Regions from separate parts of the Paenibacillus sp. FSL W7-1279 genome, predicted to be linked through region 3. Evidence: riboswitches for the same ligand, from Rfam matches in the RefSeq annotation. Region 3 holds a riboswitch; each other region holds the start of a gene.
What was found. A riboswitch is a leader RNA that binds a small molecule or an ion and turns the genes downstream of it on or off. The one in region 3 is predicted to bind ZMP and ZTP.

Region 1: linked by a shared signal. The riboswitch ahead of MKY82_RS20290 (tetrahydrofolate dehydrogenase/cyclohydrolase catalytic domain-containing protein) and the one ahead of rpiB (ribose 5-phosphate isomerase B) in region 3 are both predicted to bind ZMP and ZTP.
Region 2: linked by a shared signal. The riboswitch ahead of purT (phosphoribosylglycinamide formyltransferase 2) and the one ahead of rpiB (ribose 5-phosphate isomerase B) in region 3 are both predicted to bind ZMP and ZTP.

The regions. Positions count from the first base shown of each region.
Region 1 is NZ_CP150215.1:4,574,573-4,579,065, reverse strand. It holds gene MKY82_RS20300 (TIGR03943 family protein) at 1-499, opposite strand, end outside; gene MKY82_RS20295 (permease) at 597-1,607, opposite strand; ZMP/ZTP riboswitch at 1,765-1,844, shown strand; gene MKY82_RS20290 (tetrahydrofolate dehydrogenase/cyclohydrolase catalytic domain-containing protein) at 1,909-2,757, shown strand; gene MKY82_RS20285 (LacI family DNA-binding transcriptional regulator) at 3,054-4,046, shown strand; gene MKY82_RS20280 (sucrose-6-phosphate hydrolase) at 4,228-4,493, shown strand, end outside.
Region 2 is NZ_CP150215.1:4,399,046-4,403,538, forward strand. It holds gene MKY82_RS19440 (MATE family efflux transporter) at 1-757, opposite strand, end outside; gene purT (phosphoribosylglycinamide formyltransferase 2) at 1,078-2,238, opposite strand; ZMP/ZTP riboswitch at 2,322-2,402, opposite strand; gene MKY82_RS19450 (ATP-binding protein) at 2,656-4,098, shown strand; gene MKY82_RS19455 (YdcF family protein) at 4,109-4,493, opposite strand, start outside.
Region 3 is NZ_CP150215.1:6,973,063-6,977,555, reverse strand. It holds gene MKY82_RS31660 (L-threonylcarbamoyladenylate synthase) at 1-612, shown strand, start outside; gene MKY82_RS31655 (manganese efflux pump MntP family protein) at 695-1,258, shown strand; gene MKY82_RS31650 (low molecular weight protein arginine phosphatase) at 1,312-1,899, shown strand; ZMP/ZTP riboswitch at 1,991-2,072, shown strand; gene rpiB (ribose 5-phosphate isomerase B) at 2,187-2,651, shown strand; gene MKY82_RS31640 (TIGR01440 family protein) at 2,733-3,317, shown strand; gene glyA (serine hydroxymethyltransferase) at 3,408-4,493, shown strand, end outside.

The DNA of each region.
Region 1 (4,493 bases), 2.4 Mb from region 3:
CCTTGGCAACGAATCGTTCGTTCAATGCGATATTTTCTTCTGCTTCTTGATCCATGCCGGGTAATCGCTTATCCGTGCCTGAAAAGGCGGCGGTGTTGCGGTCATCGGTCTTACGCCGTACATCGGGATTCGGATAGGTGTAGATCATTCCTTTTTTGGCTGCCATATCGCTGCCCAGGGCTTGGTCCGGCAGGAGCAGGCCAAACAGCAGCGGCACCGTGAATAACCCGTATACCGTTACGTTTTTGACAAGGCCGGCAGGCAGGGGATGCTCGCAATCACATACCTCTCCGGAATCGCCCGCAAGGGAATGCCACATCATCCCGAATGCAATGAACAACAACGGAACCGGGCAGAGAAGCAGCAGGGTCTGCATATGTGGCGCTAGGTAATATTCGAGCGCATCTGAAGCATTCAGATGCATGATATAAGCGGCGAGAGCCGCAACAAGCAGCGACCGGAGCGTATAGTGAATCCGTATCCTCAAACTGGACTTCATCCTCCCAATCACCTCCAATCTCAAGCGGATACCTGATGATCCTAAACGGTCCCGGTAATCTCGTTTGGTTTTTCGTCAATCTTTCATCCTTAGGCAGCTATCCACCCAAAAGAGCGTTGACGGCTACAGAGCCGATAAAGACAAGGGTCATTACCAGCAGGCTTAAACCGATCACGAATTTAGTCTTGAAGGTAGTCGACAGCATGAGTAAGCTTTTGAAATCCAGCATCGGGCCGAGCACGAGGAAGGATACGAGCGGACCTACGGTAAAGGTGTGCGTGAACGCCGATGCTACAAAGGCATCCGAAGTCGAGCAGAGGGACAGGATGAAAGCAAACCCCATCATGAACAGGTAAGAAGCGGTGGGACCGTTCCCCAATGCCAGCAGCTCTTCTCTAGGAATGAAGGATTGGATGCAGGCTGTCAGGAATGCGCCAAGAACCAGGTATTTGCCCATTTCGATCAATTCGTCTCCGGCGTGGACAAACAGGCTTCTCCAGGTTTTGGGATGCTCGTGCAGCTTGCGTTCACCAACGGCGGAATCTTGTTCGGAAAACTCTTGTAAGGAACGCTTGAGCGGGTTGTTCCTTGAAAAAACATAGACAAGCAAACCTACCGTTATCGCGACTGTAAAAGCCAGTCCCATCCGGCCGATCGTCACTTCGGGATGCGAACGGAAGGCCATGAACGTCGCAGCGAACACAATGGGGTTCAGGATAGGTCCGCTGAGAATAAAGGTTACAGCGATGTAGGCAGGCATCCCCTTAAGCATCAGCCTTCGGACGACCGGGATCATCCCGCATTCACAGATGGGAAACACGATCCCCAGCATGGAAGCGAACAGGACGCCGATGACCGGGTTTTTGGGCGTGATCCGACGCACCCACTGTTCTTTAACGAACAGCTGAAGAAGGGACGACAGCAGCACTCCAAGCAGCACAAAAGGAAGCGCCTCAAGGAAAATGCCCGTAAAAACCGTTTTTACCTGCTGTATGTCACGGCTTGATATTAGACTTGAATCGTTCTGCAGCCATATCGTCAAGACCGGTATCACGAAGACAAGCGGAATCATGAAGGGCAGCATTTTGAAGATTACCGGATATTTCATTCAAGGCCTCCTGGAGCGAATTGTTCTTAGGACATTCTATGCTTGTACCATCGGCAACATACTCGATTCTTGCAAATTAATCAAAAAGATTACGATTTAATAGGTGAACTTCATGACCGGTAGCGCGAAGTCCAAAGTCGTGGTATATTTAAAAAAGTTATCTGTGTGTTACTGGCGTAGCTTGGGGTACCAAGAGGGAGCACATAGGATCATATGCCGTACGCCTGGGCAAGAGGTAAGGAGACGATTAGTCGCCTTGCCTCTTTATGTTTTTAATACAATGGCGAAGGAGCGGATTAGCATGAGTAAGGAACCCGTAATTTTGGATGGAAAAAAGGTATCCGATGATATTAAGGCAAAGCTGGCGGTGAAGGTACAGGAATTGAAGCAGCACGGGATAACGCCTTGTCTGGCAACGATTCTGGTTGGCGATGATCCTGCTTCGGCGACCTATGTACGGATGAAGGGAAATGCTTGCGAGCGGCTTGGCATCATATCCAAGAAAGTGGTGCTGGAGACCTCGACCTCGACTGAGGATCTGATCGCCGCGATACAAGAGCTGAACGAGGATCCGAATGTCCACGGTATTCTGCTGCAGCATCCGGTGCCGCATCATATCGATGAACGGGCGGCTTTTGATGCCATAGCCATTGAAAAAGACGTGGATGGAGTAACCACGCTCGGTTTCTCGCAAAATGCGTTTGGTTTTGCCGATTATCCGTCTTGTACGCCTGCCGCGATTATTGCGATTATGGATTATTATGATCTGCCGATCGAAGGGAAGCATGCCGTGGTGGTCGGACGCAGTCCGATTCTGGGTAAGCCGGTATCGATGATGCTGCTCAATCGCAATGCTACCGTTACGATCTGCCACTCGAGAACGAGGAACCTCGGGGAGCTTGTGTCCCAGGCGGATATCGTGGTTGCGGCCGTAGGCAAACCTAATTTCATTCAAGGGAGCTGGATTAAGCCGGGTGCCGTTGTATTGGATGCCGGCTACAATAAAGGGAATATCGGCGACTGCGATTATGAAGCCTGCGCGAAGGTGGCATCTGCGATTACACCGGTACCGGCAGGTGTCGGCCCCGTTACGATTGCTACATTGCTGAAGCATACCGTCGAATCGGCCGAGCGAACCGTGCAAGCCTGAAGGAAAACCACAGACAATTTGCATATGAATTAAGATGCGCCCATGAATAAATCCCCTTCGAATCGGTTCATTCCTAGTAAGAGTCTGGAGCTTGGAAAAGATATGGCTCCTGCCATAATAGGCTTGGAGTCTCCATTTCACGGATGCCTGGACGTCATGGTATAGTTAGGAAAAAGCGAAAACGAAGGGGAGAGATTCATGCACAAACGAAACATGATCCATTGTGCTGCCCAACTAGGAGCTGTGGAGGAACAACTGTTCGTTGCAGCGCCGCAAGCGGCTCCCGGGAGCACCGAATGAAGAACACGATTGCAGATATTGCCAAAAAAGCCGGGGTTGCCAAAAGCACGGTCTCCCGTTTCTTGAACGGAGGTTCCGTCAGCAATGCAACACGCCAAAAAATTGAGCTGGTCATTCAGGAAACCGGTTATATTCCGAATTCGTTTGCACAGAGCTTGAAAGCGAAGAAAACCAGCATGATCGGCACCATTGTACCGCGTCTGGATTCATTCTCAGCATCGCAGACCGTTGCCGGCATGGACGAAGAATTAAGGAAACACGGTTATCAGCTTCTTATTATCAATGCAAGCCAGGACTTAACCAGGGAGATTGAAGCGCTGTATGATCTCGCCAGGCAAAAAATATCTGGCATTATTTTATTTGCGACTCAAGTGACGGATACCCATCTTGCCGCGATTCAAGAGATCGGCATCCCTGTCATCCTGTTAGGACAGCAGCATAAGGATGTTCACAGCATGATTTATAACGACTATGCCGCGGGTTATGACATGGGCCGGTATGTGCTGTCCAAGGGACATCGCCATATTGCCTATATCGGGGTGACGGAACAAGACGTTGCTGTCGGAGTTCAGCGGAAGGAAGGGTTTCTGAAAGCGGTAAGCGAGGATAGTGAGGCGAAAGCGGATCTCTATGAGAGTGGATTTAAGATGTCGGATGGTGTAAAGACCGCATGGTCCATTTTTGAGTCGAACCGAACGCTGCCAACTGCCGTGGTTTGCGCTACTGACAATATCGCGTTAGGCGTTATGAAAGCGGCTCATATGAAGGGCATTCAAATTCCGAACGAACTCTCCGTTACCGGATTTGGCGGATACGACGTAACCGAGGTGATTCATCCTGGATTGACAACGGTTAAATATGGATATTCCCAAGCGGGCCATCTCGCCGCACAGCATATAATGAAGCTGGTCAACGACGAGCCTGTGGATTTCCTGACGGTTATGAGCTGCGATATGATTCATCGCGAAAGCGTTGACAATCTAAAATAGGTATTTTATACTGAAAATAACGGAACCGGTTCCAATACTGCTTTTGCCTGGTATTGGAGCTGAGTTCATTATTTTTACTCCTGATTGGAACCGGTTCCACTACAGGTGAGTTAGGCTGATGTTCACGCATAGCATGATCAGTTAGATTTTTTTAGTAAGCCCATTTATAAGGAGAAGAGATATGGACAGAGAACTGAAATACCGACGCCTGGATCAGGCTTCTCCCGAAGAGCTTTCCTCCTTAAAGGAGAAAGTGAAATTAAGCGAATGGAGGCAGAGGTTTCACATACAGCCCATCATGGGCTTGCTGAATGACCCTAACGGGTTTTCTTATTATAACGGGGAATATCACTTATTTTATCAATGGTTTCCGCTGGGTACGTATCACGGCTTGAAATACTGGTACCATACATCCTCGAAAGACCTCGTGCATTGGCAAAACCAAGG
Region 2 (4,493 bases), 2.6 Mb from region 3:
CACCGATTGCAATGATGGAGGCTTGGAAGCCCATCGGGAAACCGACCCACATATGCCGGCGTATAAACGTCCAATCGATGGACCAATCAGCATTCTTGAATTGCAGAAGCGGAACCTTTTTATGAATGTATAACAAGCAGAGCAGGCAGGAGAACAGCTGCGATACCACCGTGGCAAGCCCTGCTCCGGCTACTCCCATCTTGAATACGAGAATAAATAACAGATCGAGTACGATATTCAGAATGCTTGCGACCACCAAGAATAGAAGCGGTGTCCGGCTGTCCCCAAGCGCTCTGAGCAGGTTCGCCAGCAGGTTGAACAGGACGGCTGCCCCAACACCCCAATTTATGACGATTAAGTACGAATAAGCATCATCCAGGATTTCTGCCGGCGTGTTCATCATGACGAGGACAGGCCTCGTGAATATGACACTCACAATGGTCAGGAAAACCGTGAATACAAGGCTAATCCATATACTCGTTCCCACGCTTTTGCGAACGCCCGCGATATCCTTGGCGCCAAAACGCTGCGCCGTTATGATGGATAAACCTGCCGTCAAGCCTTGGGCAAAGCCAATGACAAAAAACAAAATACTGCCGGTCGAGCCAACGGCCGCAAGTGCGTTCACACCAATGGTGCGCCCAACGATCAGGGTATCCGCCATATTATAAAATTGTTGAAAAATATTTCCGATTAAAAGCGGGATCGTAAACATGATGATCAGCTTGATCGGACTTCCTTGCGTCATGTCTCTCATGTAGATTCTCCTATGCCGTCACTAAACGTTCCTCTATATATTTATTAGATAATATAACGCTATAAAGCCTATAGAGCAGCGCCTTGAAAACATTATAATGGGTGAGGGTCGTTTGTATTCTTGTGTATCTTATCATGAAAGAACATAAATTTCTGCATATTTATCATCAAACCACTAACAAAACTAAGTCACTATGGTCAGAACGGTTCATACCGGGTTTTGATCCGCGAAATCATTTCAATGAAAAAAAGATCAACCGGTAAATCGGTTGACCTTTTTTCAGAAGATTATGGATGCACCACCCTAAGAATCGGTAATGATTAGGCTTCCTCAATAGCAAGTTCATCCAAAGCCTGCTTCGCACGCGAACGCGCTTCCTCTAATGTGCCGCCGGTTGACAACGCAACTGCGACCCGTCTTCCAACCTTGGTCACCGGTTTCCCAAAAATGCGCAGCTGCGTATTCGGAACAGCCAGTGCTTGCTCAGCACCGGTAATTGTGTAGTTCTCCAGCTCTCGCGCAGCTTTCAGCGGACGGCTGGCTCCCGGCGTTATCAATTCGATCTCCGGGATCGGAAAACCAAGAATGGCACGGACGTGAAGCGCGAACTCAGATAAATTTTGCGTCACCAGCGTAACCAAGCCGGTATCATGCGGTCGCGGAGACACCTCGCTAAAATACACTTTATCCGCAGCAAGAAACAATTCAACACCAAACAATCCATATCCGCCAAGCTCGTCGGTAATCGTCCTTGCAATATATTTAGCTTCCTCCATTTGCTCATCGGACATGTTGTGCGGCTGCCAGGATTCGATATAGTCCCCGCTCTCCTGAATATGACCGATTGGCGCACAGAAGCTTGTTCCATTGACGGAGCGAACGGTCAAAAGCGTGATCTCTGACTGGAACGTAATGAATTCCTCAATGATCACTCTGCCGTTCTGCACGCGGCCGCCTTCCATCGCGATGTTCCAGCAGGACTCGATATCCCCTTCGCAGCGGCATACACTCTGGCCTTTGCCTGAGGAACTCATCAGCGGTTTAATTACGCACGGAAAGCCCATATCCAGGACAGCCTGTTTAAATTCCTCATAAGTATCGGCAAATCGATAGCCTGCAGTAGGCAGTCCCAACTCCTCGGAAGCCAACCGGCGAATCCCTTCACGATCCATCGTAAGCTTCGCAGCTCTGGCAGTAGGAATAACCCGGTACCCCTCTTCCTCCAGTCTAACCAGCTCCGAAGTAGCGAGCGCCTCGATTTCGGGTACGATCAGGTCCGGCTTCTCCAGCTCGATGATTGCGCGTAATTTCTCCCCATCCAGCATATCGAGGACATGGCTGTGATCGGCAACATGCATGGCAGGAGCGTCAGCATAACGATCGACCGCTACGGTTTCAACACCCAGTCTCTGGGCCTCAATCACGACTTCTTTTCCGAGTTCTCCCGAACCTAGCAGCAGTATTTTCTTCGTTTTTAACATCGTTGTTTTATCCCCTTCTCGTAGTTTCAGAGACTTATAAAAAAGCAGAAAATAATAAAGAGGTAAGGGAAATAAGCTTCCCTTACCTCTGCCCAGGCGTACGGCCGTCGTCATCTATGTGCTCCCTCATGGTCCCCCATGCTACGCCAGTTACACATAAACCTATACATTGTTATTTAAATCATACTTAATCTTCCCGTTAATTGCAATATCACCGTAAGGCGACATTAGGATTTAGACTTCAGCATATCGATGGCATCCTTCAGCGATTGCGAAAGCCACTTCTTAGGGTGGATTTATCGCCAAAACGAGAAATTTCGTTATTGATCTATCGCTTTAAAGGATTGATGAATGATAGGGTCCAACATATAATATGGATAAATTCATTCCTGTCAGATATTTGAAAGGAGACTTGCTGTGCTGCCCTATTCCAACCCCAATCATGATTTTGCCTTTGAACAAGCCGTAATCGGAATGGCAATGATATCGCTTGATGGTTCGATTCTTAAGGTCAATTCGGCACTAAGTGATCTATTGGGATATTCACAGCAGGAGTTAACTGCCGGGGCGCCACAAGAAGATAGCAGCATTCGCGCCTTATTGAATCAAGTGGTTTGGAACGCAAGAGCCACTCAAGATCAACAGCAATCCATAACCCAGTTTGAATATGTTTACCACCATCCATCCGATCGTGAAGTATACCTCAGTGTACGTATCAGCGTTAAGGAGGAGCTGGCGCAGAATTTCCGTGGCTGCTTGGTACAGTTTGAAGATCGAACCTTGCTGAGACAACTTATGAAGCAGCTGGAGCTGAAGGAACAGAAGCTAAACGAGAAGGAAAATTCGTTTTTGCAGCTGTTGGAAGGACTCCCCTTATCCGTACTCATAACAAAAAAAGGCATTGTCCACTATGTTAATCCTGCCGCGCTCAGACTTGTTAATGCTGCGCATCCCCGTGACGTCCTCGGGATTTCAACCGACGTGGTAGTCGACGCATCGTACCATAACAAACTGATGAAACGCAGGGCAAAATATGCCGAGAGCGGAGAGATCGGAAGCGTCGATTATCGGATACGCTGTCTGGACGGGCAGGAGAAAATGGTCACGGGATTCACGTTGATCATAAATTATGAAGGCGAGAAAGCGGCCGTCGGAATCTTCAAGGACATCACAGAGCAGCAGATGGAAGAAGATCGCGTGATGCAATCCGAGAAGCTGACCACCGCCGGCCAGTTGGCCGCCGGCATTGCCCATGAAATTCGGAATCCCTTAACTTCGATTAACGGATTTGTAAAATTGCTGCGATCTGCGGAACGAAGCAACGAGCTCTATTTTGAAATCATTGAATCGGAGCTCAAACGCATCGAACTCATTGTCAATGAACTCCTGGTGCTCTCGAAACCGCAGAGCGTTCATGTCAGCGGACCCATCGACGTGTTTGCCATTATGGAACAGATCATTACCCTTATGAAGGTTCAAGCAGCCCTCAAAAATATCGAGATCATCCCTCATTATCCGATGGCACCGGTCTTCGTTCAGGGTGAAGTAAACCAGCTCAAGCAAGTGTTCATCAATCTGCTGAAAAATGCCATGGAAGCGATGAATCAAGGGGGAACCATTACCTTGGACATTTTGCACAACGCTCAAGAGGTTCGAATCATCGTGCAGGACGAAGGGATTGGCATGACGCAGGAACAAATCCAATCCCTGGGACAGCCCTTTGTTACGACCAAAGACACCGGGACGGGACTCGGACTGATGATTACCAAGAACATTATTCATAATCATGGCGGTACGATGAATGTAGAGAGCATACCCAATCATGGGACAACCTTTACGATCCATTTACCGGCTTTATAACGCATACATATTATCGGAATGGTGATGCCAGTTGATAACCGATGTAATAAAAGACTTCTCTGATTAGAAAAGGAACTTTGCTTCTCAGGCTCTGATACGCGCTCCGGGCTGCGGGCGAAGGATTGGCTTCCAATCCCATATCTTCCGCCATCATCATCGCCCGCTTCATATGCAGCGGGTCACTTACAATGAGGTAAGAGGACAGTCCTGCTGAATCTCCTACCTTATTGGCAAAGTGCAGATTCTGCTCCGTGATCGTCGAAGCCGTCTCGACAAGGATGTCACTCTCCGGAACACCATGCTCGATGGCATACTGCCTGGCAACTTCCGATTCGGCAAGTTCATCCTCCGAACTGCGTCCCCCTGTAAATATCAGCTTGTCTACGTACTGCCGG
Region 3 (4,493 bases):
AGCCCGACGCTGGCCAGCCATGTCCTGGAGGATTTGGCCGGGGCGATCGACGGCGTCCTCGACGGCGGCCCTGCCGGGGTGGGCGTCGAGTCGACGGTGGTGCAAGTCGGCGAAGACGGCGCCGTCACGGTGCTCCGCCCGGGCGGCGTCACGGCCGAGCAGCTTGCCGCCGTTGCGGCAAGCGTGCGCATGGACCCGGCGCTGCATCGCGCCGCCGGGGAGGCGGAGAGCCCGGCGCCGCGCTCGCCGGGCATGAAGTACACGCACTACGCACCGAAGGGTGCGATGTGCGTGGTGCAGGGCCCGCGTGCCGACGCCGTTTCGGCACGCATCGCGGCCGAGCTTGAGGCGGCTGCCCGGCGCGGGGAGGTGACCGGCGTGCTGTCGTTCGACGAGCACATCGGTCACTACCGCGCGGACGTTGCCGTCTCGCTCGGCAGCCTGGCCGCGCCGGAGGAAGCGGCCCGCCGGCTGTACGCCGGCCTGCGCCGGTTCGATGACGAAGGCGCAACCTTCATCCTGGCCGAAGCGTGCCCGGAGCAGGGCCTCGGAGCAGCCGTCATGAACCGGCTGCTGAAGGCCGCGGGACACCACATCATCGAGGTGAATTAAAGCTGCCGCATGAACGCTGTTGGCATCATTTACCCCTTGTCCGCATATGGTGTACAAGACCATGGGACTTGGGGGAATGGGCATGCTGGAGGCGTCTGTCCAATCGGGACAGCTTGCGGCGATTCTGCTGATGGCGGTTGCACTCGGGCTAGACGCATTTTCGCTTGGAATCGGAGTTGGAATGAGAGGCGGTATGCGCTTAGGCCATATGCTGGGCATCAGCTTCATGATCGCGTTGTTTCACATGTTGATGCCGCTGCTGGGCTTATTTGCCGGCCGCTACGTTGGCATGTTACTGGGCCACGTCACAGGGCTTGCTGCCGGCGGGCTGCTGCTTTTATTGGGCGGGCATATGATGTATAACGCCCTGCGGGGCGGAGAAGGGCAGCGAATACATCCTACCGCATTTTTAGGCATGCTGCTGTTTTCGCTTAGCGTCAGCATCGACTCCTTCTCGGTAGGCGTTTCGCTCGGAATGTTTGTGGATGATGTGCTGTTAATCGTAATTTCCTTCGGGGTCGTGGGCGGTTTGCTGTCCATTCTCGGTTTGCTGCTTGGCCGTCAGGTAAGCAATAAGCTGGGGGAGTACGGTGAAATGCTGGGCGGACTGATTTTGGTTATCTTTGGCACCATGTTTATTTTTTGACGCAATATTTGTTACAATAGCCCCAAAGAACCTACGAACGGGAGGAACGGACCGTGAAAAATATACTGTTTGTCTGCACGGGAAATACCTGCCGCAGTCCAATGGCGGAAGGCATGCTGAGAAAGCTTGCCAAACAACGGGGCATTCCGCTGGAAACGAAGTCCGCCGGCGTCTCGGCCGTGGACGGAATGCCGGTGTCCCATCATGCGGAATCCATCCTGCGAGACCAGGATATCCAGGAACGCTTGGTGTCCAAGCCGTTGACCGCGAACCTGGTGGAATGGGCGGATCTGATTCTGACGCTGACCCAGTCGCATAAGCAGTATGCTATAAGGCAGTTCCCGCACGCCGCAGACAAGATGCACACGCTGAAAGAGTTTGTTGAGGATGACCGCCGGGTGCTGGACGATCTGCGGGAGCAGGATAGTCTGTATGCAGCGCTTGAGCTGGCCAGATCTCTGGGCCACGATGTCAGCGACCGTGACCGGGAGCGTCTGATCGAGCTGCGTCAGCGCATCCCGAGCTTCGATATCTCCGACCCTTTTGGAGGCTCGCGGGAGGAATATGAAGCGACGGCCGCAGAGATACGGACGGCGTTGTTCCGTCTTTTGGACAAGCTGGAAGCGGATCGGCATAACTAAGTCTAGCTTTTAGAGATATAAAGCCTGCCATTGGGCTAAAAAGCCACTTGCCTTTCGCATGGTATTGCTTTAAGATGAAGGTGAAAAACAAATGATCCGGTGTAACTGGCGACGAAGTGGATGAAACCACGATGGAGCATCGGAATATACGGCCGGTCGCCTGGGCAAAGAGCATTTGGAGCACAATACGTGCGCCGACTGCTCTTTTTTCGTCTTTTGCGCCCGATTTGGGTTATAATGAAACAAGCTAAAACGCAAAAGCGAACATACGAGGGGGTTTTTCATAGATGAAAATTGCATTGGGTACGGATCATGCCGGCATTCGTCTGAAAGAGGAGATCGTGGAAGTCATTCGGGGTCTTGGACACGAGGTGGAGGATCTGGGCTGCGGCTGTTCCGACTCCGTGGATTATCCCGATTATGCCCTTCCGGTGTGCGAGAAGGTCGTCTCGGGTGAAGCGGACCGCGGCATTCTGATCTGCGGTACGGGGATCGGCATGAGCATTGCGGCCAACAAGGTGCCGGGCATTCGCTGCGCGCTGACACATGATGTGTTCTCAGCTAAAGCGACGCGCGAGCATAACGACAGCAACGTGATTGCGCTGGGTGAGCGTGTCGTCGGTCCCGGACTTGCTGCCGAAATCGTCAGCGCATGGCTGACGACGGATTTTAGTCATGGCGAGCGCCATGTCGGCCGCGTGAACAAGATCAAGGCCATCGAGGAGCGTTACCTGAAGAATGAATCGCGATAAGTGAACGCGTAATACAGCTGCGGCTATCGTGATATGGGATTGAAGCATCTTCTGTGAAAAAATCATCGGGAGGACTGTGTCATGACGGATATCTCCAAGGTTTCCTTGAACGAACAGACAGCGCGTATTGTCCGCGAACTGGCCGAAGCGGCCGATTTAGGCCCGGGTAAAGTGCTGGTCATCGGAGCCAGCACCAGTGAAGTGGTTGGACGCCGAATCGGTACGGGTGGCGCTCTTGAAACGGCGCAGCGGCTTCTCCAGGGCATTGCCGCGGTTCAAGCGGAATTCGGTTTCGCGGTGGCCTATCAATGCTGTGAGCATCTGAACCGTGCGCTTGTCATGGAACGCGAGCTGCTCGAGCGGCTGGGCTTGACGGAAGTGGCGGCAGTTCCCATTCCGGGTGCGGGCGGGTCGATGGCTTCTGCAGCTTACCGCAGCATGAAGGAGCCCTGCCTTGCGGAATCGATTGAAGCCCATGCGGGTGTCGATATCGGCGAGACGCTGATCGGCATGCATTTGCGGAGAGTGGCGGTTCCATTCCGGCCGACCGAGCGTTATATCGGGGAGGCGCGCGTAACTGCGGCTTATACCCGCCCCAAGCTGATCGGCGGAGAACGTGCGGTGTACCGACTCGAGCAGAGGGATGATTCCACGCTGTGCGATTGATTCGAATGAGAACTCGCTTTTTCAATGATGACTACTTGTAGTTTTAAGTTTGCAAGAAAAAATAACGATGGATTATGGGAGGATATGAACATGATGGAACATTTGCGGAAGAGTGACCCGGCTGTATTGGAAGCGATGGATTTGGAGCTGAAGCGTCAACGCAGCAACATTGAGCTGATTGCCTCTGAGAATATTGTCAGCGAAGCGGTTATGGAAGCAATGGGGACGGTGCTGACGAATAAATATGCGGAAGGCTACCCTGGCAAACGCTATTACGGTGGCTGTGAGCGTGTGGATATCGTGGAAGATATCGCCCGTGACCGCGCCAAAGAATTGTTCGGAGCCGAGCATGCCAACGTTCAGCCGCACTCCGGTGCCCAAGCGAACATGGCGGTATATTTGGCAGCCCTGAAGCCTGGAGATACCGTGCTCGGCATGAACCTGGCCCATGGCGGCCATTTGACTCACGGAAGCCCGGTTAACGCTTCCGGCCTTCTGTACAATTTCGTTGCCTACGGCGTGCAAGAAGACACGTTCCTTATCGATTACGACGAAGTCCGCAAAGCGGCATTCAAGCATCGCCCTCGTCTGATCGTGGCGGGTGCAAGTGCCTATCCTCGCATTATTGATTTTGAAAAGCTGGCTGCCATCGCCAATGACGTAGGCGCGTTGTTCATGGTCGACATGGCTCATATTGCAGGGCTCGTTGCGGCAGGTCTTCATCCGAATCCGGTTCCGCATGCCCATTTTGTAACGACAACGACGCATAAGACGCTTCGCGGACCTCGCGGCGGTATGATTCTGTGCAAAAAGGCTTGGGCGCAAGCGATTGATAAAGCGGTATTCCCCGGCTCCCAAGGCGGGCCTCTCATGCATGTGATTGCTTCCAAAGCCGTTGCGCTTGGCGAAGCCTTGGATCCGTCTTTCAAGACGTATGCAGAGAATGTCGTGAAGAACGCGAAAGTGCTGGCCGATACCCTGATCGAGGAAGGCCTGAACATCGTTTCCGGCGGAACCGATAACCACCTGATGCTGGTGGATACCCGTAATCTGGACATCACCGGCAAAGACGCGGAGAAGGTTCTGGACTCCATCGGGATTACCGTGAACAAGAATGCCATCCCGTTTGATCCGACCAGCCCGTTCGTAACGAGCGGTATCCGTATTGGTACCCCT